2 regions of the Priestia sp. KCTC 13724 genome follow, and region 2 is predicted to be linked to the other one. Evidence: a T-box and tRNA genes for the amino acid it is inferred to sense, from the RefSeq annotation. Region 2 holds a T-box; the other holds one or more tRNA genes.
What was found. The T-box of region 2 lies ahead of pheS (phenylalanine--tRNA ligase subunit alpha). A T-box ahead of a tRNA ligase gene usually reads a tRNA of that ligase, here a tRNA-Phe.

Region 1: it has a tRNA-Phe gene. The T-box ahead of pheS (phenylalanine--tRNA ligase subunit alpha) is inferred to sense a tRNA for this amino acid. The anticodon was not compared.

The regions. Positions count from the first base shown of each region.
Region 1 is NZ_JBXDLD010000055.1:27,372-37,423, forward strand. Features, by position in the region: gene AC1UFB_RS08090 (DHH family phosphoesterase) at 1-530, shown strand, start outside; gene rplI (50S ribosomal protein L9) at 527-976, shown strand; gene dnaB (replicative DNA helicase) at 1,098-2,462, shown strand; gene AC1UFB_RS08105 (adenylosuccinate synthase) at 2,649-3,935, shown strand; gene AC1UFB_RS08110 (hypothetical protein) at 4,027-4,251, shown strand; tRNA gene AC1UFB_RS08115 (tRNA-Lys) at 4,264-4,336, shown strand; tRNA gene AC1UFB_RS08120 (tRNA-Glu) at 4,354-4,425, shown strand; tRNA gene AC1UFB_RS08125 (tRNA-Asp) at 4,451-4,526, shown strand; tRNA gene AC1UFB_RS08130 (tRNA-Phe) at 4,536-4,608, shown strand; gene yycF (response regulator YycF) at 4,801-5,508, shown strand; gene walK (cell wall metabolism sensor histidine kinase WalK) at 5,518-7,413, shown strand; gene AC1UFB_RS08145 (YycH family regulatory protein) at 7,404-8,768, shown strand; gene AC1UFB_RS08150 (two-component system regulatory protein YycI) at 8,755-9,534, shown strand; gene AC1UFB_RS08155 (MBL fold metallo-hydrolase) at 9,553-10,052, shown strand, end outside.
Region 2 is NZ_JBXDLD010000054.1:26,596-36,647, forward strand. Features, by position in the region: gene zapA (cell division protein ZapA) at 1-204, opposite strand, end outside; gene rnhC (ribonuclease HIII) at 363-1,286, shown strand; gene pheT (phenylalanine--tRNA ligase subunit beta) at 1,511-3,922, opposite strand; gene pheS (phenylalanine--tRNA ligase subunit alpha) at 3,936-4,970, opposite strand; T-box leader at 5,022-5,250, opposite strand; gene AC1UFB_RS07825 (TrmH family RNA methyltransferase) at 5,299-6,057, opposite strand; gene sspI (small acid-soluble spore protein SspI) at 6,162-6,368, shown strand; gene AC1UFB_RS07835 (M42 family metallopeptidase) at 6,407-7,492, opposite strand; gene AC1UFB_RS07840 (dUTP diphosphatase) at 7,564-8,052, opposite strand; gene AC1UFB_RS07845 (hypothetical protein) at 8,175-8,552, shown strand; gene AC1UFB_RS07850 (DUF1294 domain-containing protein) at 8,980-9,234, opposite strand; gene rplT (50S ribosomal protein L20) at 9,300-9,659, opposite strand; gene rpmI (50S ribosomal protein L35) at 9,698-9,898, opposite strand; gene infC (translation initiation factor IF-3) at 9,920-10,052, opposite strand, start outside.

The DNA.
Region 1 (10,052 bases), on a different contig from region 2:
TTAAAATCGATATGCTAGAAGCAACTGCTTTATTGGCAGGGATTATTGTAGATACGAAAAGTTTTACGCTTAGAACCGGTTCTCGAACGTTTGATGCTGCGTCCTTTTTAAGGTCTCAAGGGGCTGACACAGTCCTTGTTCAAAAATTCCTTAAAGAAGACATTAATCAATATGTGCAAAGAGCTCGTTTTATCGAGCATGCGGAAATTTATAAAGCAGGGATTGCTATCTCAAGAGCAGATGAAGCTGAAACATATGATCAAGTGTTGATTGCACAAGCTGCTGATACGTTATTATCGATTAGCGGAGTTGTCGCTTCATTTGTTATTTCAAAAAGAAGAGATCAGCTTGTTGGAATCAGTGCTCGCTCGCTAGGTGATATCAACGTTCAGGTAATTATGGAAAGCTTGCAAGGCGGCGGTCATTTAACGAATGCAGCTACTCAGTTACAAAACATGACGTTAGATCAAGCAGAAGAGCTACTAAAACAAGCAATTGATGAATACTTGGATGGAGGGAAAAAATCATGAAAGTAATTTTCTTAAAAGATGTAAAAGGAAAAGGTAAAAAAGGAGAGGTTAAAAACGTAGCCGATGGTTATGCACATAACTTCTTATTGAAAAATGGATATGCTGTTGAAGCAACAGGTGGTAATGTAAAAGTATTAGATGCTCAAAAGAAAAAAGAGCAAAAAGAAGCTGCTCAAGAGCTAGAAAATTGTAAAGAGCTAAAGAACACGCTCGAATCTTTGACAGTAGAATTAAAAGCTAAATCAGGTGAAGGCGGCCGTTTATTTGGTTCTATTACAAGCAAGCAAATTGCAGAAGAGCTAAAGAAAAAGCATAATATCAAAATTGATAAGCGTAAAATTGAGCTAGACGATGCAATTCGTGCGCTTGGCTATACAAATGTACCTGTGAAATTACACCCAGAAGTAACGGCTACAGTTAAAGTTCATGTAACAGAACAAAACTAATGGTAAGCGAGATTAGTCTATAAATAGTAGGGTTAAAATAAGAATAAATCAAACGTTGGCGCGAAGAATTTCGCGCCAACATTTGCGATAATCGAAAAAACGATAGAGGGGCATAGAAACTATGAATGATCTTTTTGCTGATCGTCTACCGCCTCAAAATATCGAAGCTGAGCAGGCGGTATTAGGGGCAATTTTCCTAGAGCCATCTTCTTTAACATTAGCGTCTGAATTATTAATTCCAGAAGACTTTTATCGAGCAGCTCACCAAAAGATTTTTACGTGTATGCTAAAACTTTCAGATCAAGGTGAACCAGTTGACTTAGTTACGGTTACATCAGATTTAGCAAATCAAAAAATCTTAGAAGAAATAGGCGGAGTGGCGTATCTAAGTGATTTAGCTAATTCCGTACCAACAGCTGCTAATATTGAATATTATGCGAAAATTGTAGAGGAAAAATCTATTCTTCGCAGGCTTATTCGAACGGCTACTGATATTGCTTCAGAAGGTTATGCGAGAGAAGATGAAGTCGAAGTCTTATTAAATGAAGCGGAAAAAAATATTTTAGAAGTAGCACAGCGTAAAAATACGGGCGTGTTTCAAAATATTAAAGATGTTTTGGTGCAAACTTATGACAACATCGAAGTTCTTCACAATCGTAAAGGTGATATTACAGGCATTCCAACAGGATTTACGGATTTAGATCATATGACTGCTGGATTCCAGCGAAATGACCTAATTATTGTTGCTGCACGTCCATCAGTAGGTAAAACAGCGTTTGCATTGAATATCGCACAAAACGTAGCAACCAAGACAGATGAAAATGTAGCGATTTTCAGTTTGGAGATGGGAGCGGAGCAGCTTGTCATGAGGATGCTTTGTGCTGAAGGTAATATTGATGCACAAAGGCTAAGAACAGGATCCTTAACATCAGAGGATTGGGGAAAGCTAACCATGGCGATGGGTTCTTTATCTAATGCTGGTATTTATATAGATGATACGCCAGGTGTACGCGTAGGAGAAATCCGTTCAAAATGTAGACGTCTGAAGCAAGAAGGCGGTCTAGGAATGATTTTAATTGATTATCTACAGTTAATTCAAGGGAACGGTCGAAGCGGCGAGAATCGTCAACAAGAAGTATCAGAGATCTCTCGCTCGTTAAAAGCATTAGCACGTGAACTTCAGGTTCCTGTTATTGCATTATCTCAGCTTTCCCGTGGGGTTGAGCAACGTCAAGATAAAAGGCCAATGATGTCCGATATTCGTGAATCAGGGAGTATCGAACAAGATGCCGATATTGTAGCCTTTTTATATCGTGAAGACTACTATGAGAAAGATACTGAAAATCAGAACATCATTGAAATCATTATTGCTAAGCAGCGTAACGGTCCAGTTGGAACGGTTCAGTTAGCTTTTGTGAAGGAATATAATAAGTTCGTAAACTTAGAAAGACGCTTTGATGATTCGGGTGTACCACCAGGTGCATAAACCTCTCAATCCGAGAGGTTTTTTTGTTTATATTAGTATATGTTCGGTAAAAAGCAGTATATTATCTTTGATTTAGATTGAATAGTTCGGATTTACATTGACTTTACTATAATAAATTGATACACTTATTTACGGTTAAATTATGTCGTAGTAGGCTGTTGCTTACTAAGCGGAGGTGCTTAAGATATGTCTTCAGTTGTTGTAGTAGGAACACAATGGGGAGATGAAGGAAAAGGGAAGATTACAGACTTCCTATCAGAAAATGCAGAAGTAATTGCACGTTACCAAGGTGGAAACAATGCTGGTCATACGATTAAGTTTAATGGTGAAACGTACAAATTACATTTAATTCCTTCAGGGATTTTTTACGATGATAAAATTTGTGTAATTGGAAATGGTATGGTTGTAGATCCAAAAGCACTTGTTCAAGAATTAAAATATTTACACGATCGTAATGTAACAACAGATAACTTACGTATTAGTAACCGTGCGCATGTTATTTTACCTTACCACTTAAAATTAGATGAGGTAGAAGAAGAGCGTAAAGGTGATAATAAAATTGGAACAACAAAAAAAGGAATTGGTCCAGCATATATGGATAAAGCTGCACGTGTAGGTATCCGTATTGCAGATTTATTAGACCGTGAAGTGTTTGAAGCAAAATTAACACAAAACTTAGCTGAAAAAAATCGTCTTCTTGAAAGAATGTATGAAGTAGAAGGCTTTAAATTAGAAGATATCTTAGATGAATACTACGAATATGGTCAGCAGATAGCAAAATATGTTGTTGATACATCCGTTGTATTAAATGATGCTCTAGACGAAGGTCGTCGCGTATTATTTGAAGGTGCACAAGGTGTTATGTTAGATATCGATCAAGGAACATATCCGTTTGTAACATCTTCTAACCCTGTTGCTGGTGGTGTAACAATCGGTTCAGGTGTAGGGCCTTCAAAAATCAAGCACGTAGTAGGTGTTTCAAAAGCATACACAACTCGTGTTGGTGACGGTCCATTCCCAACAGAACTAACAAACGAAATTGGTGATCAAATTCGTGAAGTAGGTCGTGAATACGGAACAACAACGGGTCGTCCACGTCGCGTTGGTTGGTTTGACAGCGTAGTTGTTCGTCACGCACGTCGCGTAAGTGGTATTACAGATTTATCATTAAACTCAATCGATGTTTTAACAGGAATTGAAAAATTGAAAATCTGTGTAGCATATCGCTATGAAGGTAAAATTGTTGAGGAATTCCCAGCTAGCTTAAACGTTTTAGCTAAATGTGAGCCTGTTTATGAAGAGCTTCCAGGTTGGACGGAAGATATTACAGGTGTGAAATCTTTAGATGAATTACCTGAGAACGCACGTCATTACTTAGAGCGTGTTTCACAATTAACTGGTATTCCATTATCTATTTTCTCAGTGGGACCAGATCGCAAACAAACAAACGTATTACGCGGAGTTTATAGCTAATACTTTTAAAAAAGAGGCTGGGACATAAGTAATTCAGCCAATGATAAACCTGAACGATTGAGAGTTTCTCACTTTTAATCGTTCAGGTTTTTTGGTTGATTGTCCTCCCCGCGGAAAGCGAGTGGCCGTAGCGCAATGGAACGAACGTGTTCAGACAAACCAAAAAGATTGGAACAGCTATTGTTCGTCTCTTAGAAACAATCATTTTGTTATGTCCCAAACTCTTTTTATATTGAATTCAGTTTTTAAAAATATTCTTCTGAAAAAACTATTGCATTCAGTGTTTAAATCATGTTATTATATTACATGTCGCTGATATTCATAGTATGAGCCATTAGCTCAGTTGGTAGAGCATCTGACTTTTAATCAGAGGGTCGAAGGTTCGAGTCCTTCATGGCTCACTTTTGTTACTTACTATGGCCCGTTGGTCAAGCGGTTAAGACACCGCCCTTTCACGGCGGTAACACGGGTTCGATTCCCGTACGGGTCATTTTTATTACATATTATAAGCTGAGGGTCCCGTGGTGTAGCGGTTAACATGCCTGCCTGTCACGCAGGAGATCGCGGGTTCGATTCCCGTCGGGACCGCCATTTGATAATGGCTCGGTAGCTCAGTTGGTAGAGCAAAGGACTGAAAATCCTTGTGTCGGCGGTTCGATTCCGTCCCGAGCCATAAAAAGCATGACTTTTAAAAGTCATGCTTTTTTGTTTGTATATGGTTGAAAATTAATGAGGTTATTGTATAGTAGAGGATGAATTTGTGACGATTACTATGTTATGAAGTATAATACAATTAGTGTATTCAAACATTATGAATACTTACTTTCCTATTTTTGTTCGAAATGATAAAAGGAGAACGATGATCATGGATAAACGTATTTTAGTAGTAGATGACGAAAAACCAATTGCAGATATTTTGAAATTTAATCTGCAAAAAGAAGGTTACGAAGTGTTTTGTGCTTATGATGGTGTAGAAGCACTTGAAAAAGTTGAAGAAGTACAACCAGAAATGATTCTGTTAGATATTATGCTGCCACAAAAGGACGGCATGGAAGTCTGTCGAGAAGTTCGAAAAAAGTATGATATGCCAATTATTATGCTGACAGCTAAAGACTCTGAAATCGATAAAGTGCTTGGTCTTGAGTTAGGTGCAGATGATTATGTAACAAAGCCTTTCAGTACGAGAGAGCTATTGGCGCGAGTAAAAGCGAATTTAAGAAGACATCAACAGATTTCAAATAGTGTTGAAGAAGAAGAGAGTAATGAGATAACAATCGGTGCACTTGTCATTCATCCAGATGCTTATATTGTTTCAAAGCGTGGAGAAACAATTGAATTAACACATCGTGAGTTTGAATTGCTGCATTACTTGGCGAAACATATTGGACAAGTCATGACGCGGGAGCATTTGTTACAGACAGTATGGGGATATGACTACTTTGGTGATGTTCGAACAGTTGACGTTACGGTTCGAAGATTGCGTGAGAAAATTGAAGATAACCCAAGCCATCCAATGTGGATTGTAACAAGACGTGGGGTAGGTTATTATTTGCGTAGTCCAGAACAGGAGTAACGCTATATTATGAAGAAAGTCCGGTTTTTTCAGTCCATTCATTTGAAGTTTGTGCTAATTTATGTATTGCTTATTTTAATTGCAATGCAAATTATTGGTGTCTACTTTGTACGTCAGTTAGAAAAAGAACTTGTTAATAACTTTACAAACTCATTAACGGAACGTGTAGGTCTACTTGCTTATAATATTGAACAAGAGCTAGAAAAAACACGTAATGATACTTCCTCTACGTTAGAAGAAGATTTAGAAGTAGTATTGAGAGATTTTGCTTCTATGCAGGGAATTTCCTCTAAAGACATATTAGAGGTACGCGTTATCGATCCGAATCGACGTATTATAGGGACATCAAACCCAAACCCTGAACAAATAGTAGGGAAAAAAATAAATGACTTAGCCGTTACGAATGCCCTTTTAGCAGGAACATCTTCTAATAAAGTATATCGTAAAAGCGGTGACAGAATTAGAGTATTGACGGTTCCTATTCGTCTGCAGGATGATGTGGGAGGAAATGCTTCTACAAATCCAAATAATCGAGAAAGCTTACAGTCAGAACAAGAGATACTAGGTGCTGTTTATTTAATTGCGACGATGGAACCGGTCTATGAGCAAATGAGGAAAATTAATAGTATCTTTGCTTCTGGTACGGTTATATCGTTAGTTATTACTGCCCTTTTAGGTGTTTTTCTGGCTCAGACGATTACGCGACCAATGTCTGAAATGCGTAAGCAGGCATTAGAAATGGCTAAAGGAAACTTTTCAAGAAAAGCAAAGGTCTATGGTTATGACGAGATAGGGCAACTTGCTTTAACGTTTAACAATTTGACAAGAAAGCTTCAAGAGGCACAAGCTACTACTGAGGGAGAGCGACGTAAGCTCAGCTCCGTACTTGCTCATATGACAGATGGCGTTATTGCTACTGACCGAAAAGGTAGAGTAATCTTAATTAATGACCCAGCTGCGTCAATGTTAAACGTTTCACGTGAAACAGTATTGTCAGAGCCAATTGTGACGCTTTTAGGTTTAGATGAAACACATACATTCGAAAGCCTATTGGCTAATCAAGATTCACTTATTCTTGATTTTAGTACGAAAACAGAGCCGTTTATTTTACGAGCAACTGTTTCAGCTATTCAAAAGGAAACGGGTTTTATCAACGGAATCATTATCGTCTTGCACGACATTACAGAGCAGGAGAAAATTGATCAGGATCGCCGAGAGTTTGTAGCAAACGTCTCTCATGAGCTTAGAACACCATTGACAACAATGCGAAGCTATTTGGACGCTTTAGCAGAAGGCGCATGGCAGGATAAAGAGATAGCACCAAGTTTTTTACATGTTACCCAAACAGAAACAGAGCGTATGATTCGATTAGTCAATGACTTGTTACAACTATCTAAGTTAGATAGCGAAGACTATCGCTTTAGTCGAGACCCGGTTAACTTTGTAAAGTTTTATCATTACATCATTGATCGCTTTGAAATGACTATTGAACAAGGAATTACGTTTGTTAGAGAGCTTCCAGATGAAGCCATCTATGTAGCAGTTGATCAAGATAAAATTACACAAGTATTAGACAATATTATTTCAAATGCAATTAAGTATTCACCAGAAGGTGGAACAATTACATTTTCTATTGAACAACACACGCATGAAATTGTGGTAAGTATTAAAGACCAAGGTATGGGAATACCAAAATCAAATCTGTCCAAAATCTTTGAACGCTTTTATCGTGTGGATAAAGCAAGAACTCGCAAACTAGGAGGGACGGGTTTAGGTTTGGCTATTGCAAAAGAAATTATTGAAGCTCACGATGGTCGAATATGGGCAGAAAGTAAAGAAGGGGTTGGGACATCTATTTACTTCACACTTCCAATTGAAAGTGAGAATGATGAAGAATGGGAATGAGATATGAAAATATAAAAACCGTTGTGCTAGTTATTTTGGTGGTTTTAAGCTTATTCCTCACTTGGAATTTATGGTCCTATCAATCCCCTTCTGATTTAAATACTGAAACCCAAAACCTTCAAGAAGCTGAGGTAGGTGGAAAGAGTGAACTAGAGGATTATATACGTCCTACAAAGGTACTCTATCACCAAAGTGGTAGTCACTATTTATCACATGAAGAAAAGAGAATAGACTCATGGTTACAAGAAATGAGAACGTGGAAATTAGGGGATATTACAGACGTTTCGAGTGCTATTGAGCCTAGTGGCTTTTTAAATTATGTCCATGATAATAACTCTGTGGAAATTGTATATACAGACCTAATACCAGTTGAAACCTTTCAGCAAATGTTTAGCTTTACGACGGATAAATTGCCAAGGGTAGATTTTGATCGTGTAGTCATAAAGATAAAAAAGACCCCTAATTTATCTGTAAATATGTATTTGGTGAACTATAGCCAACAAAAAGTGTATGCGGTGAAAATTAGTAATGTAGTCAAGAACGATGTGCAGAAATTAGCGGATGCAGGAACATCAGCAGAGCGTTGTCTGGTTTATAAAAAGAATGAGAATCGCTATATCTTCATACCAGCTCAGACTTCTCACATGCATAAACTGTATGCATATGAAGCACCTTTAGATATTCGTAAGTTTCAAAATGCGCTGTTTACAAATCCAAGTTATGCTCGTACAGAAAGCTTAGCATATAGAGAATTATATACAGAAGGAACCAAAGTTATTAATGTAAATACCAGGACAAACGTCATGGAGTATGTAAACTTGGTGAATTCGAATACGGAATCAAATGATGACGCAAATTTATTAAATCGTAGCTTTAGCTTTGTTAATGATCATGCCGGATGGACAGAGCCAGATTACCGTTTTGATAGTTGGAATCGTGTAACAAAAGAGATTACATACCGGTATTATCATGATAATCACCCTGTATACAGCAATCAGGGCATGACAGAAATCTATCAAAGATGGGGCAATGCTGAGGTCTTAAATTATCGTCGACCTTTATATCGATTTGTTCAAGTATCCTTACCTGAAATGAAAGTACAGTTACAGTCTCCTCAAGAAGTAATTGAAATGATTGAGAAGCATCAGGATTTTGATCCTTCTCTGTTAAATGATATATCAATTGGATATCAGCTTGAGGAAGGTATTGGGGATAATCAGCAGCAAGATACGGATAAAACAGAGTATGATTCAAACTCGGTTACATTGGTTCCTTCTTGGTTTTACTACTATAATAATAAGTGGTACCGAGTTACGTTACCTGATGAAGGAGGCGTAAACGGTGGATTGGAATAAAACGAAATCGATTTTTATCGTAACGTTTCTGGTTTTAGATCTGTTTTTAATTTATCAATTCATGAAAAAGCATGATCAAGACCAGTATTCGTTATTTGTTGAATCAAGCATTGAAGATCAATTAGCAGCAGAAGGAATAATGTATACGGAGCTACCTAAGAGTGAAAAAAAAGCATCTTCATTAAATGCAAACAGTAAAAGGTTTAGTGAGAATGACTTGAAGAAGCTTAAAAAACAAAAAGCAAAATTAATTGATGAAAAAACAATTGAAAGTACGTTAGATAAACCAATTCCTGTTCCAGCAAAGAATAAAACATCAAAGTTAAATCAGTTCTTACAAGACTATGTTCTTTCCGGAAATGCATATACGCTGTGGAAAATTAACGAAGATAAAAATACGATTACATTTTACCAACAGTATAAAAATAAAGTTATTTATGATAACGAAAATGGCATTGTCATTGCTCATTTGAATGATAAGAATGAAATTACTTCTTACGAGCAGACGTTTATGGAAAATATCGAGCCTTTAGATGATGAACAAGAGGTTCTTGCCCCAATTAAAGTCCTTGAAAATCTGTATTTGAAAGAAGAATTAACCGAAAAAAGCACGGTAACAAAAGTAGAGTTAGGTTATTATACCTTCGATTTACCTCTGCCAAGCTCCCAGGTTCTTGCGCCTACTTGGCACGTTGTCGTAGATGAAGATGTTGACTATTTTGTAAATGCTTTTGAAGGACAAATCATCCAAAAAAGCTTGAAATAGTATATTGGAGTGAGAAAAATGAGTTTGCATTTTAGCGTGCTAGCTAGCGGTAGTACTGGAAATGCGATTTTTGTAAGTGATGGAGACCAATCGCTATTAGTCGATGCAGGCTTAAGTGGTAAGAAAATGGAGTCACTTTTTCAAGAAATCGATCGAGATATTCACAACTTATCAGGAATATTGGTAACCCATGAACATAGTGATCATATTAAAGGGTTAGGCGTACTAGCTCGTAAATATAAATTGCCTATCTATGCAAATGCAAAAACATGGAGAGCTATGGATGGGTTAATTGGACAAGTATCAACTGACCAACAGTTTCATTTTGAAATTGGTGAAAATAAAACATTTGGAAGTATCGATGTTGAATCGTTTGGTGTATCTCATGATGCTGCTGAGCCAATGTTTTATGTTTTTCATCAAGGAGATAAAAAACTTACGTTAATTACGGATACAGGCTATGTCAGTGATCGCATGAAAGGCATTATTAAAAATAGTCAGGCTTTTGTTTTTGAAAG
Region 2 (10,052 bases):
TACATACTCATTCACAATATTGACCGCAGTTAGAACAGCTAATTTATTAATGTCTAAATACGGATTTTTTTTGCTAATCTCCCTCATTTTATCATCAACAATCGAAGCTACCAGTCGGATATGACTAGTACTTTCTGTTCCAACGATTTTATAAGGCTGACCATATATATCAACTGTCGCACGTGTTTTATCTTGTCCTGACACGAGAAAGTCCTCCGTTCCACAAAAAATCCTAATCAATATCATATCATGAAGAAGACTGCAATGGAAACATATCAATATTTACGTTATTATAAAAAATAGACATTTATTTGTAAAATAAGTTGACTAATCAGCTTATCGACAATGAAAGGTGGAGACATATGTCACACGTTGTTTTAACTTTATCATCTGATGACATCTTCAAAATGAAAACATTTTACACTCCGCACTTACAGGCTAAAGTACCTGCCGGTGCAATATTTACTGCAAAGACAGGTAACAGCTCAATCACCGCTTATAAATCTGGAAAAGTACTGTTTCAAGGGAAAGGTGCGGAAGTAGAAGCTGTGAAATGGGGCAACACAACCGCACCAATTAAAAAGCAAATTTCTAAAACTAAAGCCGTTTTACCTCCAAACTTTAGTGAGCTATCGGTAATTGGTTCTGATGAGGCAGGAACTGGTGATTACTTTGGTCCAATGACGGTTGTTGCTGCATACGTTAAAAAAGAACAAATTCCATTATTGAAAGAGCTCGGTGTCCGCGATTCAAAAGATTTAACCGACCAAAAAATTATTTCCCTTGCTCAGCAATTAATAAAAATTACTCCTTACAGCTTGCTCGTCCTACATAATGAAAAGTATAATACTTTCCAAGAACGAGGTATGACACAAGGAAAAATGAAAGCACTTCTTCATAATAAAGCAATTTTAAACGTGCTGAATAAGCTTAGTCCTGAAAAGCCAGACGGCATTTTAATTGATCAATTTGTTGAAAAGAATACTTATTACAAACATATCGCTAATGAAAAAGCAATAGCTAATGAAAACGTATATTTTAGTACGAAAGGCGAGGGCGTACATTTAGCAGTAGCTGCTGCTTCTATTATTGCAAGGTATGCCTTTTTAAAACAGATGGATAAGCTTTCAGAAACGGTCGGTATGACCATTCCTCGTGGCGCAGGCAAACAGGTGGATATTGCAGCTGCCTCCATTATTAAAAAGCACGGAGTTAAAGGTTTACATTCCATTGCTAAAACTCACTTCGCAAATACAGAAAAAGCTTTAGCTTTAGTAAAAAAATAAAGAGTTTGGGACATAACAAAATGATTGCTTCTAAGAGACGAACAATAGCTGTTCCAATCTTTTTGGTTTGTCCCAACACGTTCGTTCCATTGCGCTACGGCCACTCGCTGTTTCCAACATTGTTTTCACAATCAACAAAAAACCTGAACGATTAAAAGTGAGAAACTCTCAATCGTTCAGGTTTATCATTGGCTGAATTACTTATGTCCCAGCCTCTTGTTTTTTTATGAACGTAAGCTTGCTTTAAATTGTTCTTCAACAACTTTTAATACATTAGCATGAGCTGCTGATACTTCTTCATCCGTAAGCGTGCGCTCTGGATCTAGATAGCGTAAAGAGAAAGCGACAGACTTTTTGCCTTCTTCCATTCTTTCACCATCATATAAGTCAAACACCGCAACTTCTTTCAATAGTTCTCCACCAGCTTCATAAATCGCTGTTTGAAGTTCTCCTGCTAATACTTCTTTATCCACAACAAGAGCAATATCTCTTGTGATTGATGGGAAGCGAGGAATTGCAGAATAGCGAACTTCTTCTACTTTCGCCGCAAAGATTGCTTTTAAGTTTAGCTCAAATACGTACGTTTCGCGAAGACCATATTGTTTTTGCGTCACTGGATGAAGCTGACCAACATACCCAGCTTCTTGACCATTTAATACAACTGCCGCTGTACGTCCCGGGTGCATGCCTTCTTGATTTGTAGGCTTATATTCAATGTGATTATCAAGACCTAATGCTGATAATAATCCTTCTACAACGCCTTTAGCCACATAGAAATCAGCTGCTTTCTTTTCACCTTGCCAGCTGTTAGAATGCCATAAGCCTGTAATTGCTCCTGCTACTCGCTCTTCTTCTATTGGTAGCTGACCTTCTTCAGTTCCCAAGAACACTGAACCTGTTTCATATAGCGCAATTGAGTCTGTTTGACGAGCGTTATTGTGTTTAACAGCTTCAAGTAAGTGTGGTACTAAGCTTTGACGAAGAACGCTGCGGTCTTCACTCATTGGCATCGCTAAACGAACTGTTGATGCAGTATTTAATGCAAACTGTGTTGCTTTCTCTGCACTTGTTAATGAGTATGTTGTTGTTTGAGCTAACCCAGCGCCTTCTAAGAAACGGCGTACTTTACGACGCTTTAGCTGATAATCAGATAAACGGCCTGGCGTTGCTACAGTCACAGGAAGAGTTGTTGGTAAGTGGTCGTACCCATACATACGAGCTACTTCTTCCACAATATCTTCTTCAATTGTAATATCACCGCGACGCGTTGGAACGGTTACGATAATGGCATCGCCTTCCACTTTGCTTTCGAACTGAAGACGATTCATGATTTCTTGAACTTCAGCCATTTCTAGCTCTGTACCAAGAACATGATTGATGCGCTCAAGCGTTACAGATACAACAGCTGGTTCAATTGTCATTTCATCAAATTCAACTGTTCCTGAAACAATTTCTCCACCCGCATAAGCAGCCATTAGTTCAGCAGCACGATCAGCTGCTATACGTGTGCGGCTTGGGTCGATTCCTTTTTCAAAACGTGCACTTGCTTCACTCCGAAGACCGTGCTCTTTCGATGTTTGGCGCACAGATAACCCGCGGAAGTAAGCAGATTCAATTAACACATTTACTGTGTCATCTTGGACTTCAGAATTCGCTCCTCCCATTACACCGGCTAAAGCGATTGGGTCTTTACCATTTGTAATGACAAGCTGGTTCTCTTTTAGTACACGTTTTTGATTATCGAGAGTTACAATTTCTTCGCCTTCTTGTGCATGACGAACAACAACTTCTTTTGAGCCAAGACGATCATAATCAAACGCATGAAGTGGTTGACCGTATTCAAGTAAAATGTAGTTTGTAATATCAACTACGTTATTGTGTGGTCGAATCCCAGCTGCCATCAAGCGCGTTTGCATCCATAGCGGTGACGGCGCAATTTTAACATTTTTCACCATACGTGCTACGTATAAAGGATTATCTTCTTTTGCTTCTACTGCAACTGAAATGTAATCCGATGCTTTTTCTTCCGTCTCTTGAAACTCAACCTCTGGGTATTTTACTTCACGATTTAAGATTGCTGCTACTTCATGAGCTACCCCTAGCATGCTTAAACAGTCTGAACGATTTGGCGTTAAGCCAAGTTCTAATACTTCATCATGCAAATTCAATGCTTCTAAAGCATCTGCTCCAACTTCAGCATCGCTTGGGAATACAAAGATTCCTTCTTGGTAATCTTTTGCAACAAGCTTGCTTTCAATTCCAAGCTCTTGAAGAGAACAAATCATGCCGTTTGATTCTTCACCGCGAAGCTTAGCACGCTTAATTTTAAAATTGCCTGGTAATACAGCGCCTACTTTAGCTACCGCTACCTTTTGACCTTGTGCTACGTTTGGAGCACCACAAACGATTTGAACCGTTTCATCCCCAAGGTCAACCTGACAACGACTTAACTTATCTGCGTTTGGATGCTGTTCACGTTCTACTACGTGACCGATGACAACACCGCTTACGCCTTTATTTAAATTTTCTACACCTTCAACTTCAATTCCACTTTTTGTGACTTTATCAGCAAGTTCTTCAGCTTTTACTCCTGATAAATCTACATATTCTTGCAACCAACGATATGATACAAACATGTTAGTCCCTCCTTTATACTTGTTTGAATTGATTTAAGAAACGAGCATCATTTGTATAGAAATGACGAATATCATCAACGCCGTGCTTTAACATAGCGATACGCTCTACGCCTATTCCAAATGCAAAGCCGCGATATTTTTTAGAGTTATAGCCAGCCATTTCAAGTACATTTGGATGTACCATACCAGCGCCTAAAATTTCAATCCAGCCTGTTTGCTTACAAACATTACAGCCTTTTCCTCCACATTTAGCACATGATACGTCCACTTCAACAGATGGTTCAGTAAACGGGAAAAAGCTTGGACGTAGACGAATTTCACGCTCTGCACCGAACATTTTTTTCACAAATACCTCAAGCGTTCCTTTTAAATCACTCATACGAATATTTTCATCTACAACTAAACCTTCAATTTGCATAAATTGATGTGAATGCGTAGCGTCATCATCATCACGACGATATACTTTACCAGGACAAATGATTTTGATTGGACCTTTCCCTTCATTTCCATTCATTACGCGGGCTTGTACTGTTGATGTATGAGTACGTAATAACGTTTCTTCAGTAATATAGAATGTATCCTGCATATCACGTGCTGGGTGACCCTTTGGTAAATTTAACGCTTCGAAGTTGTAGTAATCTTGCTCCACTTCAGGTCCTTCAGCTACTTCATAGCCCATGCCTAAAAACAAATCTTCAACCTCTTCAATTACGCTTGTTAGCGGATGATGTGTACCGACTTTAACTGGTCGACCAGGAAGTGTCACATCGATTGTTTCTGAAGCTAGTTTACGGTTGATTTCTTCTGCTTCTAGCGCCGCTTGCTTTTCTTCAATCTTTGAAGCGATTGCTTCGCGCACTTCATTTGCAAGTGCTCCCATTACAGGACGCTCTTCAGCAGATAATTTCCCCATTCCGCGAAGTACTTCTGTAATTGGTCCTTTTTTTCCTAAATAAGCTACACGTACATCATTCAATGCTTTTAAATCTTTTGAGTCATCAATTTTAACAATCGCTTCTTGTTGCAGCTCTTGTAAACGCTCTTTCATTGAATAATCCTCCTTTTGTTTTAAAAAATTGCAAATAAAAAAACCTCTCCCAAAAGGGACGAGGTTTAATCGCGTTACCACCCTTGTTAACCATGCATCTGCACAGTTCACTTCATTAACGTTAACGGAATATCCGGAACACCTTTACATCAAAAATGATGGTCCAAGTGTCAACTCAAGAGGTGAATTCACTTATTGCGCTTATAAAAATGCTTTCAGTCACGGCATTTTCTCCCTGAATAACGCTACATAAGCTACTGCTCTCTATCACTGCTTTTCGCATATTTAGCTATTGTATTATTATAGTGAAAACGGCTAGCCGTTGCAACTACATTCCACGTAAATAGTACATTAAAATTGCTGATGCAATTGCTACATTTAACGATTCACTCTTTCCAAATATCGGTATATATAGGTTATGGTCCGTTTCATTCAGCACCGCTGAGCTTACACCTTGCCCTTCGTTACCAACAATCAGAGCAAAAGCTTCTGGCTTTTCAACTTCCGTGTACACAGAAGCATTTTGTAATGATGTACCATACACGCTAACTCCACATTCCTTTAGTTCTTTAATCGCACTAATTAAGTCTTTCTTAATAACAGGCAAGTTAAAGATTGCACCTTGAGTCGAACGGATGACTTTACTGTTATAAACATCTACACAGCCTGCTCCAATAATGACTGCATCGATTCCAGCAGCTTCTGCTGTACGAATAATGGTTCCTACGTTACCTGGATCTTGGACGGCATCTAACAGCACTAATCGACGCGCTGTCTGTAAGACGGATGATGATTGGTTTTGGTAACAAACGGCTGCAATTCCCTGAGGGGTTTCTGTATCAGCAATTGCTTTAATAACAGCAGGCGTCACCACAATCATCTCAACCGTATCAACATTCCAATGCGATGGAATATCAACATTATCAGCAAGAATGAGATACTTAATCATTTCTCTTTGGTTTAAAGCTTCTTCGACAAGATGAAAGCCTTCCACCAAAAATAAACCTTGATTATCGCGCTCTTTTTTTGTATGTAATTTTTTCCATAGTTTAACCTGTGGGTTCTTCACGGAATCAATTCGCTTCACCAAACATAACTCCTCTATTTATCAATTTCAGTTACGATACATAAATTGAATGTGACATACACAAACTATTTTTGATTTTACTATCTATAGTTGAGGTGATCACGATGGATCTTAATTTACGAAATGCTATTATATCAAATGTTTCAGGTAATTCTCAAGAAGAGCTTGAAGCAACGATTATGGATGCTATCAAAAGTGGTGAAGAAAAAATGCTTCCAGGTCTAGGTGTACTTTTCGAAGTACTATGGGAAAACTCGCCTAAAAGTGAAAAAGAAGAAATTTTAACAACACTTGAAAATAGCTTAAAGTAAGTACAAAAGGTGCACTCAAATTGAGTGCACCTTTTGTTTTATTCAAACGTAATTTTATTAACCGTTTCACGATCAAGTTTTTTAATAACTTCTGTAATTAACTTCACCGCATTTTCATAATCATCGCGATGTAACATTGCGGCATGTGAATGAATATAGCGAGTTGCAATTGTAATAGATAGTGCAGGTACGCCGTTAGCTGAAATATGAATAGCTCCTGAATCAGTACCACCGCCTGATAACGCATCAAACTGATATGGGATGTTCATTTCATCTGCTACATCTGTTACAAAGTCACGTAGACCCTTGTGAGAAACCATTGATGCATCATATAAAATGATTTGTGGGCCGTCACCCATTTTTGATGCTGCTTCTTTTTCAGACACTCCTGGCGTATCACCAGCAATACCTACATCTACGCCAAATGCAATATCAGGTTGAATAAGATTGGCTGACGTTTTTGCACCGCGTAAACCAACTTCTTCTTGCGCTGTTCCAACGCCGTATACAACGTTTGGATGCTCTTGACCCTTTAAATTCTTGAGCACATCAATAGCAATAGCACAGCCGATACGGTTATCCCATGCTTTAGCTAAAAGCATTTTTTCGTTATTCATAACGGTAAATTCAAAGTACGGAACAATTTGATCGCCAGGCTTTACGCCCCATTCCATTGCTTCTTCACGACTAGATGCACCGATATCAATAAACATATCCTTAATCTCAACCGTCTTCTTGCGTATTTCAGCAGGTAAAATATGAGGAGGTTTAGAGCCGATAACTCCTGTAATATCGCCTTTGCGCGTTACAATTGTAACACGTTGCGCTAGCATAACTTGCGACCACCAGCCACCTACAGTTTGAAAACGAATGAAGCCTTTATCATCAATTTGAGTGACCATAAAGCCAACTTCATCTAAATGACCTGCAACCATAATTTTAGGGCCTTTTTCATCACCAACTTTTTTGGCAATAAGGCTTCCAAGTCCGTCTGTTGAAATGCTATCAGCATAAGATTCAATATATTTTTTCATCACTTCTCTTGGTTCGCGTTCGTTTCCAGGAATACCTTTTGCATCAGTTAAGTCTTTTAACATTTGTAATGTTTCATCTAACTTTTTCATTTATCCATACCCCTTTCATATGTATATCTTTTATTATATAAGAAAGTATTTTCAGAGGAAATGTTTTCTTCTTAATACCCTTCGTCTTGACGCTTAAAGTTCACTTCATTTTTCATAATATAAGCCGTTTTCACTTCCTCAGCTGCGAAGCCAAGAATTTCTCCAAGACCCATGTATGAAGAGAATGATTCTATGTACTGTTCTTGATCTACGCTTCCTTTTAATTGTGTGAGCAAAGAGAACACATGTAAAAATTGTTCTGTTGCAGTTTCTTTGTCCGCTTTAACCGGAAGTTCTTCAATTGAATCAAATCCCCATTCAATTCCTAAAGATAATAAGAAGTGAACACCGTCTACGAACTCTTCTAAAATAACCTTTTTATCTGCCGACGGTTTTAGGCTCCAAAATTTGAAACAACGCGTTTCATTAGCCAGCTCGCCTAATTCTACTAATAAAGCAAGAAGTTTGCGGGAAACCAAGTCTTCGTTTTGAAGCTTATGATTTGTTTCAATATGTTGATCTAGCTGGCGCTGCATGTTAAATAAAGACTGTAAGTTCATATCTAATCTCTCCTAAAATAAAATAAATATTAATATAAAATTAAAAATAAATGAAACCTTTTCGCCCTTTATACGTACTGTTAGGAAACAACCCTCGGCAAGGAGGCGATATCGCTTTGATTGTGCTCTTAATGCGACTATTAGTAATTGCTTTATTAGTCTATTTCGTCCTTTTTATTATACGATATGTTCGAAATCCAAAACGAAAATTAATGCAAGCCAAAGAGCAAAATGAATTTTACGTGGTGGATGAAGCAGAAAATGTTCGTAAAAATTTGGAGTTAACGTATAAAGGTGTTTTGTTTGAAGGCGAAAAATATATAAATGAACAAATTTTTTCTATTACTATGTTATTAAAAAATCCTGACCAGCTCAATGATTTAACTCATGAGGATATCAGATTGGTGTCTGCTAAGGTATCAACTTTATACCCAAAAGCCATTATTAGCTGGAAAAGTCCCGTACGAGAGTTTTTAAAGAACGAGCCACAAAAGCAATAGCTTTTGGGCTTTTTTATTGAGAAAGCTTTTGATAAACAGTATGCTTACTTCTTGTTGAAGAAGGCCTCTCTGCTTAGTGCGATTTCCATTCCAGATTGTTCCCTTTCCTCAGGGCGAGCGACCGACCCTCCTTGTATACTGTGAGGTCTCACCTGACTCGCTAGTCCTGCTGGAGTATCACATCTTTCATTTCAATCACCGGGCTTTTGGATAGGGAAGCCTTTTGATGAGATTACTCTCTTGAAGGAATTTTAAAAACGCTCTCCACTTTGCATATTCAGCTCCATTAACCTCTACGTTTGAAACGTTTTCTTCTAACTCATAGATAAGGAGCCTACTACTACATCTATCTAAAACAATAGCCTTAAAAATAAAAAGCAAGATGTTTGTTCATGGCTTCTCCCATTTCATTTTTCAAATTATTCATCTACATATAGATTAGCAATAATGCCAAATGAACAACCACCAAAGCAGGCAGACCGAAACGAAAGCTTGCGTGCTTTGTTTTGTGACGATAAAGATTCATGCCAATGGTTGCACCTAGAGCTCCTCCGATAATGGCAATCGTCCAAAGTGTTTGCTCTTTGATTCTCCATTCATTTCGCTGAGCTCTTTTTTTGTCTGCATTCATTACATATAAGCCTATAAGGTTGATAAGTATCGCGTATATCATTAAAAACAAAGATAATCCCTCCAATAAACAAAAAAGCCTTGCTACCTAGTGGTAACAAGACTTTTTAGCAGAAATTACTTCTCTAAGCCTTTTTTAGCAGCTGCTGCTAATTCAGCAAATGCTTTTTCGTCAGCTACAGCTAATTCAGCAAGCATTTTACGGTTAACTTCAATACCTGCTAATTTTAATCCGTGCATTAAACGGCTGTAAGAAAGACCATTCATACGAGCTGCTGCATTGATACGTGTAATCCATAATTTACGGAAATCACGTTTTTTCTGACGACGGTCACGATAAGCATACATGTATGATTTCATTACTTGCTGATTAGCAACTTTGTATAATCTATGCTTTGAACCGAAGAAACCTTTGGCTAATTTTAAAACTTTTTTACGACGTTTGCGTGTTACTGTACCGCCTTTTACGCGTGGCATAATTGTTACCTCCTGTTATGTTTCTATCTCAACCCAAATTACTTAATGTTATCTAATAAGTGACGAATACGTTTGAAGTCACCTTTGCTTACTAAAGAACCTTTACGTAATTTACGTTTTTGTTTAGTAGATTTGTTAGCGAATAAGTGACTAGTGTAAGCACGAGCACGCTTTAACTTACCGCTTCCAGTTTTTTTGAAACGCTTTGCAGCGCCACGATGTGTTTTCATTTTTGGCATGGGGTGTTCCTCCTCGTTCTATTACTTTTCGTTTTTAGGTGCAAGCACTAGGAACATGCTGCGTCCTTCCATTTTTGGAGCTGATTCAACTGAACTAACATCAGCGCAAGCCTCTGAAAAACGATCAAGTACTTTTTGTCCAATTCCTTTATGA